3 regions of the Bacillus sp. Medicinal_06 genome follow, and region 1 is predicted to be linked to each of the others. Evidence: predicted binding sites of a transcription regulator. Region 1 holds the regulator's gene; each other region holds the start of a gene.
The links. Region 1 encodes Rex, which represses fermentation and respiration genes when NADH is low (regulators of the CRP and FNR family bind a similar motif). Its sites were predicted from a motif close to TTGTGAAATATTTCACAA; they were not measured.
Positions count from the first base shown of each region.

Region 2: the regulator Rex is predicted to act here: its motif matches at 2,828-2,845, upstream of nirB (nitrite reductase large subunit NirB).
Region 3: the regulator Rex is predicted to act here: its motif matches at 1,895-1,912, upstream of AC1M36_RS16685 (DUF1858 domain-containing protein).

Region 1 covers NZ_JBWYHD010000030.1:3,831-8,640, forward strand. Annotated here, with positions in the region: gene AC1M36_RS27585 (ABC-F family ATP-binding cassette domain-containing protein) at 1-1,309, opposite strand, end outside; gene AC1M36_RS27590 (redox-sensing transcriptional repressor Rex) at 1,494-2,123, shown strand; gene AC1M36_RS27595 (YdiK family protein) at 2,152-2,343, opposite strand; gene AC1M36_RS27600 (CPBP family intramembrane glutamic endopeptidase) at 2,346-3,089, opposite strand; gene groES (co-chaperone GroES) at 3,504-3,788, shown strand; gene groL (chaperonin GroEL) at 3,826-4,810, shown strand, end outside.
Region 2 covers NZ_JBWYHD010000013.1:45,123-49,932, reverse strand. Annotated here, with positions in the region: gene AC1M36_RS23375 (uroporphyrin-III C-methyltransferase) at 1-14, opposite strand, end outside; gene nirD (nitrite reductase small subunit NirD) at 74-391, opposite strand; gene nirB (nitrite reductase large subunit NirB) at 404-2,809, opposite strand; gene AC1M36_RS23360 (YxeA family protein) at 3,081-3,437, shown strand; gene AC1M36_RS23355 (TatD family hydrolase) at 4,246-4,810, shown strand, end outside.
Region 3 covers NZ_JBWYHD010000006.1:256,953-261,762, forward strand. Annotated here, with positions in the region: gene AC1M36_RS16675 (DUF421 domain-containing protein) at 1-675, shown strand, start outside; gene clpP (ATP-dependent Clp endopeptidase proteolytic subunit ClpP) at 927-1,508, shown strand; gene AC1M36_RS16685 (DUF1858 domain-containing protein) at 1,979-2,206, shown strand; gene AC1M36_RS16690 (DUF438 domain-containing protein) at 2,219-3,448, shown strand; gene AC1M36_RS16695 (HPr family phosphocarrier protein) at 3,625-3,882, opposite strand; gene whiA (DNA-binding protein WhiA) at 3,905-4,810, opposite strand, start outside.

The DNA of each region.
Region 1 (4,810 bases):
TGAATAAAAAGTTACCGAGTATCGTGCGAATTTCTTTTTCCGGCTCTAGCGGATAATCGTCCCATAATTCATTTAAAACACGCTTGGATGATGTTAAGTTTGCTTGTTCTTGATCATAATACCCAATAGATACATTTGAACCGAAAGAAACTTCACCGCTTAACGTCTTCAATTTATTTACAATCGACTTTAATAATGTAGATTTCCCAATACCGTTTGGACCGACTAGTGCGACACTATCACCTCGGGTTAATCGCATATTTACATGCTCAATAATTGGTTCTTTGTCATATCCAATTGAAACATCTTTTACCTGTAATACGTCGTTTCCGCTTTGTTTTTCGATATCAAAGTGGAAGGATGCGGATTTAGAATCACCTAATGGTCTGGTCAGTAATTCCATCCGATCTAATTGTTTCCGGCGACTTTGTGCACGTTTTGTTGTGGACGCACGAGCAATGTTCTTTTGGACAAAGTCTTCTAGTTTAGCGATTTCCTCTTGTTGTTTCTCATAACGTTTCATTTCTTGCTCATATAGTGCAGCTTTTAAATCTAAATATTTACTGTAGTTACCAACATATCGTCTGCTCTCTTTATTAGAAATTTCATATACTTGTGTAACAAGCTTGTCTAAAAAGTAGCGATCGTGGGACACGATTAAAATAGCTCCAGGATAGCCTTGTAAATATTGTTCAAGCCATGTTAATGTATCGATATCTAAATGGTTTGTTGGTTCGTCCAAGATGAGTAAGTCTGGTTTTGTTAATAGTAGCTTCCCAAGAGCAAGTCTTGTTTTCTGTCCGCCACTTAATGTGGAAATTGTTGTTTGGTGTGTTTCCGCTGGAAAACCAAGTCCACTTAAAATGGAGCGAATATCCGCTTCATATTGGTAACCACCTTGATCTTTGTAGTCTAACTGTAATTGATCATAATCAGCGAGTAATTTCTCGTACGTAGCAGCATTTGAAAAGTTCTCTTCCTTACCCATTTCCTGCTCTAACCTTCGAAGTTTCTTCTCCATATGCTGCAGATGTGTAAAGACGGTAAGCATTTCATCCCAAATTGTTAAAGAAGTTTCCAAACCTGTATTTTGGGCTAAATAACCAATAGAAACATCTTTTGGCTTTATAATTTCTCCACCATCGTGAGATAATTCACCGGCAATTATTTTTAATAATGTAGATTTTCCAGCACCATTTCGACCAACTAGTGCAATTCGATCTTTTGTTTGGACTTCCAATTTAATGTTTGCAAGAATTGTTTCAGCACCGTATAATTTTGAAAGCCCATTCACTTGTAATAAAATCAATGTTTTCACCTCAAATAATTTCTTAACTTTGCCATGTTTATATTTCTCAATCATACTAAAAATAGTGTATAGTTTAAAATAAAGAGAGAATTCTTCTCTCTATTATACAGGGAAAGTCATAAGTGCTAAACTTATGTATTTATTTTAAATCTGTGAACAAAGATAGGAAGAGAGGAGAGGTTACATGGATCAGCAAAAGATTCCACAGGCCACTGCCAAACGATTGCCTCTATACTATCGATTTATCCAAAATTTATCTCTTTCTGGTAAGCAACGTGTTTCATCGGCAGAATTGAGTGAGGCGGTAAAGGTAGACTCAGCAACAATTCGGAGAGATTTTTCATATTTTGGAGCGTTAGGGAAAAAGGGATATGGATATAATGTGAATTATTTACTATCATTCTTCCGAGAAACGCTCGATCAAGATGATATAACACGTGTAGCACTTATTGGAGTGGGTAATTTAGGGACCGCTTTCTTACATTACAATTTCACGAAAAATAATAATACAAAGATTGAAATGGCGTTTGATGTCAATGAAGAGAAAGTTGGAAAAGAAATCGGAGGAATTCCTGTATATCATTTGGATGAATTAGAAGAACGTTTAACAAATGATATACAGGTGGCAATATTAACAGTACCTGCTACCGTTGCACAAGCTGTAGCAGATCGATTGGCCGAAACAAATGTACATGGAATTTTAAATTTTACACCGGCACGATTAAATGTGTCAGAAAACATAAGAATTCATCATATTGATTTAGCTGTAGAATTACAAACGCTCGTTTATTTTTTGAAAAATTATCCACAATAAAACGCAGAGGAAATCCCTCTGCGTTTTATTATTGCCTTTTCTTTGTAAATTTGACTAAGATAAGTCGAAGTGCCAAATTAAAATCAATTGTTGCCATAGCAGCGAACAGCAGTGTCCAAAAGTTCCAAATTGTATCTGTAACGTTCGTAATTGCGAAACGTGTAAAGATACATCCAAGAAGGAAATACAGTGCTGCCATGAACAATGGTGAGTTCCTCATATTTAAAATCCTCCGATAAATCCTTGCATTTTTTCTGCTTGTTTGATCATTTCTTGTATTTGTTCGTTACTTACTAGTACTTGAGTTATTGCGACTAATGTATTCATCGCGACATGAGCCATAATAGGAACGATGATTCGTTTTGTTTTCACATATAGAAAAGCGAAAACAAGCCCCATGGAAGTGTATACTAACAAGTGTGTAAAATCAAAGTGAATGGCCGCGAAAACAAGCGAACTAATAATGGCTGCGATAAAGAAATTAAATCTTTTATAGAGTGTTCCAAATAAAATCTTTCTAAAGACAATCTCTTCTAAAATAGGACCGATGATAGATATAACAATAAGGAACCATGGAGTAGCTCTTGCTATTTCCATCAAATCTTGAGTGTTTTGAGAACCAGGATTAATCCCTAATAATCGCATTTCAATATTAGCTGCAAGTATTTGAGCAAACATAGCTAAAAAGAAACCGATAAAAATCCAGCCGATTGTAGCAGGAATGCTAGCTCGCTTCGTATCTAAATGTCTTTCACGTATATCGGTTCTAAGAAGCCAAAGTATAATACATAATGCAATAAAAAAGCTGATGATTGACCAGTGCCCAGCCATGATTTGCATTTTCTGCTCTCGTGAAACTGCCATATTATCATATAGTCCTGTTTTGAAAAGGAGCCATATGCCAAAAATTCCCGATAGTTGCATCAGAATATATGTAACTATAATCCACCAATATTGTTTTTTCAAATGGGTTAACCATCCTTTCTAACTCTAATTTATGAGATAAGGCGAGGAAACATGTGAACATCCCGCCGTGGGATACGTAATAACTGTTTGTATTATTATTTTTTTGTAAATCTTTATTTGAAAATGAAATAGATAACAGGAAAAAGCAGTACCTATAGAGAAAATAACTTATGGCATCCTTCATATTGTAACATACGATAAGTGGAAAAGCCGATTCATATAAAAAGGCTTTCTTGAGAATTATTGCTGTTATTGTTGTATAGAAAAAGTTTATATCGTAATTTGCGAAAAAATTATGATTTTTTTACTTGCAAAAGAAATTTAGATTATTTATTATTATAAGTGTGTTAGCACTCATAGTCTTTGAGTGCTAATAAAGAAAATTTACATAGGAAAATGAGGAGGTTATTGTTCATGCTAAAGCCATTAGGTGATCGCGTTGTAATTGAGCTTGTTCAAGCAGAAGAAAAAACAGCAAGTGGTATTGTATTACCAGACACTGCAAAAGAAAAACCACAAGAGGGTAAAGTTGTTGCAGTAGGTACTGGTCGAGTGCTTGAAAATGGTGAGCGTGTTGCTTTAGAGGTAGCAGCAGGTGATCTTATCATCTTCTCAAAATATGCAGGTACTGAAGTGAAATATGAAGGTACAGACTACTTGATTTTACGTGAAAGTGACATTTTAGCAGTTATCGGTTAATTATATACATTTTAAAAATCCAAGGGGGTCAAATATTATGGCAAAAGATATTAAATTTAGTGAAGAAGCACGTCGTTCGATGCTTCGCGGTGTCGACACTCTTGCAAACGCAGTAAAAGTAACGCTTGGACCAAAAGGTCGTAACGTTGTACTTGAGAAAAAATTCGGTTCACCACTTATTACAAATGATGGTGTAACAATTGCAAAAGAAATCGAATTAGAAGATGCATTCGAAAACATGGGTGCAAAATTAGTAGCAGAAGTTGCTAGCAAAACAAATGACGTAGCTGGTGACGGAACAACAACTGCAACTGTATTAGCACAAGCCATGATTCGTGAAGGTTTAAAAAACGTAACAGCTGGTGCGAACCCAATGGGTCTTCGTAAAGGTATCGAAAAAGCTGTTGTTGCAGCAGTAGAAGAATTAAAAACGATTTCTAAACCAATCGAAGGTAAATCTTCTATCGCGCAAGTAGCTGCTATCTCTGCTGCTGACGAAGAAGTAGGTAAATTAATTGCTGAAGCAATGGAACGCGTTGGTAACGACGGCGTTATTACTTTAGAAGAATCTAAAGGATTCACAACAGAATTAGATGTAGTAGAAGGTATGCAATTCGATCGTGGATATGCATCTCCTTACATGATTACTGATTCTGACAAAATGGAAGCAGTCCTTGATAACCCATATATCTTAATCACTGACAAAAAGATTTCTAACATTCAAGAAATCTTACCAGTGTTAGAGCAAGTGGTACAACAAGGTAAACCACTTCTTATCATTGCAGAAGATGTAGAAGGCGAAGCGTTAGCTACGTTAGTAGTAAACAAACTTCGTGGTACATTCAATGTAGTAGCTGTTAAGGCTCCTGGATTTGGTGACCGTCGTAAAGCAATGCTTGAAGATATCGCAATCTTAACTGGTGGCGAAGTAATCACTGAAGAATTAGGACGTGACTTAAAATCTGCTACAGTTGAATCTTTAGGACGCGCTGGTAAAGTTGTTGTAACGAAAGAAAACACAA
Region 2 (4,810 bases), on a different contig from region 1:
ACGTATCCGTTCATCTCTACACCTCATCTATTTTTACTTGAAAGGAAACCCCAAAAGGGATTTCCTGTACAAGTTACATATATATATAAATATCCCCATCAATAACTTCTACTTCATATGTTTGAATACAACCATCATCAGGTTTTTGAACTTCACCTGTTATTAAGGAAATTTTCCAATCATGTAACGGACAGAAGACAAATTCTCCAGAAACAATTCCTTCAGCCAAAGGCCCATTTTTATGAGGACAACGATTTTCTACAGCATGAATGTCACCATTTGAAAGGTGAAATAAGGCGATGGACAAATCCCTTATTCGCACTTCCTTACCGATTTGCACGGGAAGATCTTCGGCACGCATTATTTTTATTTTTTCTTTCGTTTGTAACATGTAGATCTCTCCTTACTTTACAGTTTCTACTTCATACATGGCTTTTAGTGACTGAGTTTCTAGCGCTTGTCCCCAAGCTTCTTCATATGTGTTACGTGCTTTTTGGAAACGTTCATTTAGCATAGTGACCATTTGCTTATCTTGCAGTATTTCTTTTATGCAATCCAAGCCCATTCGTTCCACCCAAGGAGCTGTTCGTTCACCATAAATACCAGTTTCACGGTAATGTTGTACATAAGCTGTGGCAATGCGCAGTACATCTTCTTCCGTAGGGACAATCATGACAAAATCAGCTTCACGAACTTCTGTACCACCGTTACCACCAATATAAAGTTGGAATCCATTTTCAACACAAACGACGCCGAAGTCTTTCGTTAATGCTTCCGCACAGTTACGTGGGCAACCCGTTACACCCATTTTCATTTTGTGAGGTGTATCTACCATTTCTAGCGATTGTTCCAGTAACATACCAAGGCCTAATGAATCTTTTGTACCAAAGCGGCAGAAGCGAGAGCCGACGCATGATTTTACATTGCGAAGGGATTTCGAATAAGCATAACCTGAAGTCATATCAAGGTCAGCCCAAACTTTTGGTAAATCTTCTTTTTTAACGCCATATAAGCCGATTCGACTTGCACCTGTTATTTTTACGAGCGGTACATCGTATTTTTTCGCAACTTCGGCAATTTTCATTAAGTCATCTGCAGTAGTAACGCCGCCGTACATGCGAGGAATAACAGAAAATGTACCATCATGCTGAATATTACCGTTCATTCTTTCGTTTACGAAGCGAGATGATTTATCATCTGCATATTCTTCTGGGCGCGTCATACGTAAATAGTAGTTTAATGCAGGGCGGCATTTTGAACAGCCGTCTTCATGTGCGAAACCAAGGACATTTCGTACTTCTTTTGGCGATTTTAAACCTTTCTCGTGAATTGCTGTTATAACTTCGTCGCGCGATAAAGTTGTACATACGCACATACCAACAGATTGCGCAGATGCATCGAAGCTATCCCCGAGTGTATGAGATAAAATTTGTTCAACAAGTGGACGACATTTCCCACATGATCCAGCAGCTTTTGTGCATCCTTTTACTTCTTCAAAAGTTGTTAAATCTTGTTCTAAGATGGCATGGACAATTGCACCTTTTGTCACACCGTTACACCCGCAAATGGTATCATCAGCACTCATACTTGCAACATCAATGCCGTTTTCTTCACCATCTTTATGAAGTAGAGAGACTGGTTTGTATTCTTGTATATCTTCTTCCTTTTTTAACATGCTAAAGAGACGTGTACCTTCAGCAGTGTCTCCATATAAAACAATACCAACGACTTTATTATCACGAATGAATACTTTTTTATAGGAACGTGTACACTCATTAAAAATTGAGATTGCTTTTGTTTTATCATCTTCATAAATTTGTCCGGCAGAGAATAAATCGCATCCTGCAACTTTAAGTTGTGTGCCGACAATACTACCTGTATACCCATCTGTTTGTGAGTTCGTTATATGTTTTGCCAGTATGGCACCTTGTTCGTATAAAGGAGCGACAAGACCATAGGCAATACCGTCATGCTCGGCACATTCGCCAACTGCATAGATGGATTCATCATCTGTTTGCATATAGTCATTTGTAACGATGCCGCGGTTCACAAGTAAACCAGCATCTTTAGCTACCTGTGTATTTGGACGTATCCCAACAGCCATTACAATTAAGTCGCATTCTGCAACACTGCCATCTTCAAATTGAATACCTTCAACATGGTCAGTACCAAGAATTTTCACTGTTTTCTTTTCCATAAGAAACTTCATGCCTTGTGCTTCTAAATCTTCACGTAGTAATGAAGCAGCTTTGGCGTCGAGTTGTTGCTCCATTAAATAAGGCATTAAGTGGACAACATGTACGTCCATTCCTAAATCAATAAGCCCTCGTGCGGCCTCTAAACCAAGCAATCCTCCGCCGATGACAACAGCTTTTTTATATTGCTTAGCAGTATCTATCATAAATTGTGTATCTTCAATTGTACGAAAGCCTGTTACACCTGGAAGCTGTGAACCTTCAACAGGTAAGATAAATGCGCTAGAACCTGTTGCGATAATAAGCTTGTCGTACATAACAATACGGTTCTTTTCTGTAACAATGACTTGTTCTTCCCGATCAATATTTATTACTTTTTCATTTGTATACAGCGTAATGTCATTTTCTTCGTACCAACTGTATTCGTTCATAATGATATCTTGGATGTTTGTTTTTCCTTGTAAGACGTGAGATAACATAATGCGGTTGTAGTTTGGATGAGGTTCATCACCAAAAATAGTAATATTATAAAGCTCTGGATCTTGCTTTAAAATTTCTTCGATGCAGCGTATACCAGCCATACCATTCCCGACCATGACTAAACGTTTTTTCATATTCATTTCCCCTCTTAAATGTGAAATGTTTAACAAATTTTTATATTTGTATTATAAAACCTTTAGAAAATAGAGAGTGTGATGTTTATCACAGTTTTGGAGGGTTCACAAATTGTTAAAAATCATATAAAATTCCACTTGGATTCTTACAAAAATGTAAGGGAAATGTAATAGGAATCAATAGCAGAATGAAAGGATTCTCTTTAAAATAAGTTTATAGAAAACTACACATAATTGTGTGGAGGAGGAAGCTACCTTGAGGCGGGGAAGAATAAAAAAGAGAGTAATAGCTACTGTAATTGCGGCGGTAGTAGTAATTATACTACTATTACCAACAAAGCTTGGACCAGTAATTGATAAATATAATCCATTTTATAAAACGAAAGAATATTATACGATTGTAAATGGTATTGGTCAGCATGTTGGTAATGATTGGTATGAATATGAATTTGTCGCTTACGATGAAAAAGGAAGAAAACAAAAGATAAAGAAAACTGTAAAACATATGTTAAAGAGAGATGAACCTTTGAAGATTTTCGCAAAAGGACGTTATGGTGAATCGTTCGTAGAGATAGATGCTCAAAGTATTCCTGTGCAGGCAAGAAGTAAGCTTTTGTTGATGAGGTAAAGTTATTGTAAAGCACTGTCACATTGAGTATGTTACAGTGTTTTTTATTATATATAAATTTAAAAATAGAAATTTACGATTATAGTTAATTTGTTAAAAGTGATATTGTTCATGACAATATTGTAAGGTACATGTAAGGTAATTCGATAGTTTGCATTTACGAATTCTATTACAATACAAGTAGAAAGTTTGAACATACAACTTTCTGTCTGAAATGATGATGAATGTTTGAAAACCAACTAATGATTGAATAGGTCTCTTCTCTTTATGAGATGAGGCTATTTTTTTAAACCTTACAACATTGTAAGATTTACGTAAGTTAATTCGATGGCTTGTTTGTCATATTTTTTGCATAATAAAAAAAGATAAGAAATTAGGGAGATACTGCGAAGGGAGAAGAATGGGATGCGAAAAGAAGAAGTAGTTAAGTTTCAAGTAAAAGATTTCTGTAGCTACTTTACTGTTGCTGCCATATGTATTGGACTTTTTGATATCATTACAAATTTAATTGTTAAATAATATAGATGATGAAACAAGAAGGTGATTCCTTCTTGTTTTTTTATTGTCCTTAATTTGGAGCAGTGCATTAAAATATATAAATAAGGATTGGAAAAACGACATAAAACCATTCTTTTTAGATGGTAGAGAGGATCCGCCAGTGGATAGAAGTGGTCAGTTCCTTTTTTAGTCCCATGCCATGTGAAAACAGAAGGAGGAAATGAGTGGAAGTCTCTTTTTATTTTTCATAGCCGTAATTTATATGTTGAAAAATCAAATTGGATTTATATAGATAAGAGAGGTGACAGAAATGAAGTGGATTGATAGTCATATCCATTTGGATCAATATAAGCATAAAGAGCAAATGAAACTCATTGATGATGTGAAAAGAAGTACTGAGATTGCTGGATTGATTTCGGTGTCCATGAACTATCGTTCTTGTCAACAAACACTGTCTTTAGCGGGGCAACATACATTTGTATATCCGGCACTTGGATTTCATCCAGAGCAGGAAATTAACAAAAAAGAATGCGAAGAAATTTATAAGTTAATTGAAGCAAATGTAGAACGGCTTGTTGCGATAGGTGAGGTGGGCTTACCGTATTATTTACATCAAGAAAAGAAAGGTATTGTAATAGAGCCTTATATGGAAATATTAGAGAAATTTGTGGATTTAGCAAAAAGGTACGACTTACCAATTGTGCTACATGCAGTTTATGAAGATGCTGACATTGTATGTGATCTACTTGAGCAGTATAAGATTGCACGTGCACATTTTCATTGGTTTAAGGGAAGTAAAGAAACGATGGAGCGCATGATTCAAAACGGATACTACATTTCAATTACACCGGATGTTTTACAGAAGGAGAAAATTA
Region 3 (4,810 bases), on a different contig from region 1:
GTTTCTAGTATGCTTGTTTTTTCTCTTGTTCCATTTTTCGCGGGTATGGCTGCTTTAAAAAACAAGCGGCTCAGAAATTTCATTGAAGGAAAAGCCACTATTTTTATAAAAGACGGGAAAGTTCTTGAAGATAATTTAAAGAAAGAAAATTATACAATCGATGAGCTACTAGAACTTCTTAGAAAGAAAAATGCGTTTAGCATAGCAGATGTTGAATATGCTGTATTGGAGTCGGGCGGTGAATTAAATGTCTTGTTAAAAAGAGATAAACAGCCTCTTACCCCAAAAGATATCGGCTTACAAATAGCACCTGCAAAAGAAACACAAACGGTAATTATGGATGGAAACGTACTAGATGAACCACTTTCAGCTAGTGGTCATAATCGTGCTTGGCTTCACGCCGAGTTAGAGAAACTTGGCGTGGTGATAGAAAATGTCTTTATCGGGCAAGTCGATTCTTACGGACAACTTACTGTCGATATATATGATGATAAACTTCAAATGCCATCCCCTCAGGATAGACCATTATTGTTGGCTTCTCTAAAAAAATGTCAAGCTGATCTTGAATTATTCTCATTAGAAACAAAATCGAAATCGGCAAGTCAAATGTATAGCAAAAACGCAAAACAAGTTCAACATATTTTAAATAGAGTAACTTATCTCCTAAAAGAATAATACACAAAAGAACGCTTCTACAGAAAAGGCGTTCTTTTGTTTTTTGCGAATCACATACTTCTCCTATTACGTTTAAATTTATATAATTCGGTTATGATGTTGAAAGACACATAAGCAGGGAATTTCAAAAACATAGCGAATAAATCATGGTACAACTACATATTTTTTTGATTTAAAGTGGTTTTGTTTGACCTATATTGACCATAATTGTATTATAAGACTAAGAAAGCTTTCAAAGGAGGAAATAACAGATGAATTTAATTCCTACAGTAATTGAACAAACAAATCGTGGAGAACGCGCTTACGATATTTACTCTCGCCTATTAAAAGACCGCATCATTATGCTTGGTAGCGCAATTGATGACAACGTAGCAAACTCAATCGTTTCCCAGCTTTTATTCTTGGAATCTCAAGATCCAGAAAAAGATATTCATTTATACATTAACAGCCCTGGTGGTTCTATCACAGCAGGTATGGCAATCTACGATACAATGCAGTTTATTAAACCAAACGTATCAACAATTTGTATCGGTATGGCAGCATCTATGGGTGCTTTCCTACTTGCAGCAGGTGAAAAAGGAAAACGTTTCGCACTTCCAAACAGTGAAGTAATGATTCACCAACCACTTGGCGGAGCACAAGGTCAAGCAACTGAAATCGAAATCGCTGCAAAACGTATCCTATTCTTACGTGAAAAACTAAACCAAATTCTTGCTGATCGCACAGGACAACCATTAGAAGTACTACAACGCGACACAGACCGCGACAACTTCATGACAGCAGAAAAAGCACTAGAATACGGCTTAATCGATAAAATCTTTACAAATCGTTAATATACTTTAAAGCGAAAGCGGCTCGCTCAGAATGGGAGGGGGATGGAGCTTCTGACAAAGAGGTGCTTTTTACCTCGGCGGAAGAAGCGAAGCCACCGACCATTCTAGCCGCTGGAGCTGGATACAACTAAAAGCGAAAGCGGCTCGTTTAGAACTGCTCCAAAAAAGGCTATCGCCCATGCGATAGCCTTTCTTATTGACCACTTCTCAAAATATATCAGCGTTTTTTCCAATATACCTGCTTCTCATGATATATCGGCGCAAATTGAAATATATCGGCAATTCGACACAACATATCGACCATTCGACGAGATTACCTCTCCCCCACCCTCTCCATACCCATTATTGAATACAGAAAAAGTGACAAACCTGTTAAAAGAACAAACGTGTGATTTGGCTCACAATTTCATTCCAATCTTTATGTTACAGTGTAATTGATAATTCATATCAATTGTTTCGAGGTGAGAATGATGACAAAACAAATTAATTTTCATCATACTGTTTATGATTTAACGAATCAATATCCTGAAATTATTCCCATTTTAAAGAACCTTGGATTTGAAAATATAACAAAACCTAATATGCTGCAAACAGCCGGCCGTATAATGACTATCCCGAAAGGCTGCCGAATGAAAGGTATTTCATTAGACGGAGTAAAAGAAGCTTTTCAAAATAATGGATTTCACATTAATGAGTAGAGGAGAATCCTTATGAGTGAAATGATTAATAACCGTGAACAAGAAAATATAAATAACTCTGAACGACAAACAATCTTAAAGACTATTATTAAAGATCTTCATAACGGAAAAAACATTGAAGATGTAACAGCTCAGTTTCAAGAAGCAATTGGAAATATTACCGTAGCAGAAATTTCAAAGCTCGAGCAGGCACTTATGGAGGAAGAAGGCATTCCAGTTGAAGAAGTACAACGCTTATGCTCCGTTCATACAGCTGTTTTTAAGGGATCCATTGAAGAAATTCATCAATCTAATAAACAAGAAGAGCAACCAGGTCATCCCATTCATACATTTAAACTGGAAAACAAAGAAATTGATTTACTTGTGAATTTCAAACTTCAACTTCACTATGAACGTTTTGAAAAAGAAGATAGCGAAGAAAACATTTATAAATTAATAGAAGACTTAAATTTATTACTAGATGTTGATAAACATTATAGCCGGAAAGAAAATCTACTTTTCCCTTATTTAGAGAAATACGGCATTTATGGACCTACCCAAGTTATGTGGGGCGTTGATGACAGAATTCGTGCTGCTATTAAAGAAGCAAAACAAAAATTAGTAAATTATAATCAAGATAAAAAATCAGTCTTAGACAGCGTTTCTTTCGTCACCCATGACGTAACTGAAATGATTTTTAAAGAAGAAAATATTTTATTTCCGATGGCCCTTCAAACTCTTACAGAAGATGAATGGCTAAAAATCGCTCATGAAAGTGATGAAATCGGCTACTGCTTAACAAGCCCTACAACTACATGGAAACCAGAAAGAATAGCGATGCAAGAAGAAACAATGTCAGAAGGATTTATTCGTTTTGAAACAGGACTATTATCGTTACAACAACTAGAACTCGTATTAAATCACTTACCCGTTGATATTACATTTATCGATGAAAATGATGTTGTGCGTTACTTCTCTCATGGAAAAGAACGGATCTTCGCTCGCACGAAAGCTGTCATTGGTCGAACAGTGCAAAACTGTCATCCTCCCAAAAGCGTTCATGTCGTTGAAAAACTCTTAGAAGATTTCAAATCTGGAAAAAAAGATTGTGAAGATTTTTGGATTCAATTTCAAGATAAATATGTATATATTCGCTACTTCGCAGTGCGAAATGCAGATGGAAAATATATGGGGACCCTCGAATTTACGCAAAACATTCAACCGATCCGTGAACTTCAAGGAGAAAAACGGATTCTTTCATAATTTATCCCGTATTAACGGGCAGTAAGATCCCCACCTCAATATTCAGGGAAAAACGAGGAAGATAGGTGTAGGATAAAGCGAACCTTTAATCGACGATTGAATACAACACATCAATTACTCAAAAATATTCAACTGATTTATCCAATCAAAAAAGCTATCGCCCACGCGATAGCTTTTTACTGTTTATTTTGTACATATGCTGCCAGCGCTTCTAAAGCAGCTTCTGCATCTGAACCTTCTGTTATAATCGTTACGTTGCTACCAGATCCAATCGCTAAGCTCATAATCCCCATTATGCTCTTCGCATTGACTGTTTTTCCATCTTTCTCAATGAAAATATCAGCGTGAAAACGATTTGCCTCTTGTACAAACAACGCAGCCGGACGTGCTTGTAAGCCGTTTTTTAATGCAACCTCAACTTGTTTCTGAACCATAGCTCCCATTTCCCCTTTACCGTTATTTTTTTGCTACCGGTTCCCCCGCGCGTAATTTCTCTGCGATTTCATCGATTTTACGCAAGCGATGATTGATACCTGATTTACTTATTTTCCCCCCAGATACCATCTCGCCTAATTCTTTCAATGTTACATCTTGATAATTAATACGTAATTGTGCAATCTCTCTTAATTTATCTGGTAAAACATCGAGCCCAACCGTTTCATCAATGTAACGAATATTTTCAATTTGCCTTAAAGCGGCACCAATTGTTTTATTTAAATTGGCTGTTTCACAGTTCACCAATCGATTAACTGAATTACGCATATCACGAACAATACGAATATCCTCAAATCTTAACAATGCATTATGTGCACCGATAATGTTTAAAAACTCCGTAATTTTCTCCGCTTCTTTTAAATACGTAATGTACCCTTTACGCCTTTCCAGCGTCTTACTATTTAAATCAAATCCGTTCATCAGTTCACATATAGAATCATTATGTTCCTTGTATAACGAAAAGACCTCTAAATGATAAGATGATGTTTCTGGGTTATTTACTGAACCACCTGCTAAAAATGCACCTCTTAAATACGATCGTTTGCAGCATTTCTTTTCAATCAATTCCTGTGAGATATTGCGAATAAATGAAAAGTCTTCTCTAACAATATGCAAATCCGCTAATATTTCACGAGATTTCTCAACAAGCCGAACGATATATACATTATTTTTCTTCAGTCGCATTTTTTTACGAACAAGCAATTCTACCGTCACGTCATATCCCTTTTTCAGCAATGTGTAAATTCTTCTTGCGATTGCTGCATTTTCTGTTTGAATATCAATCGAAAGACGACGGTTTGAAAAAGAAAGTGATCCGTTCATTCGAAGCAATGCTGATAATTCTGCTTTCTCACAGCACTCCTTCAT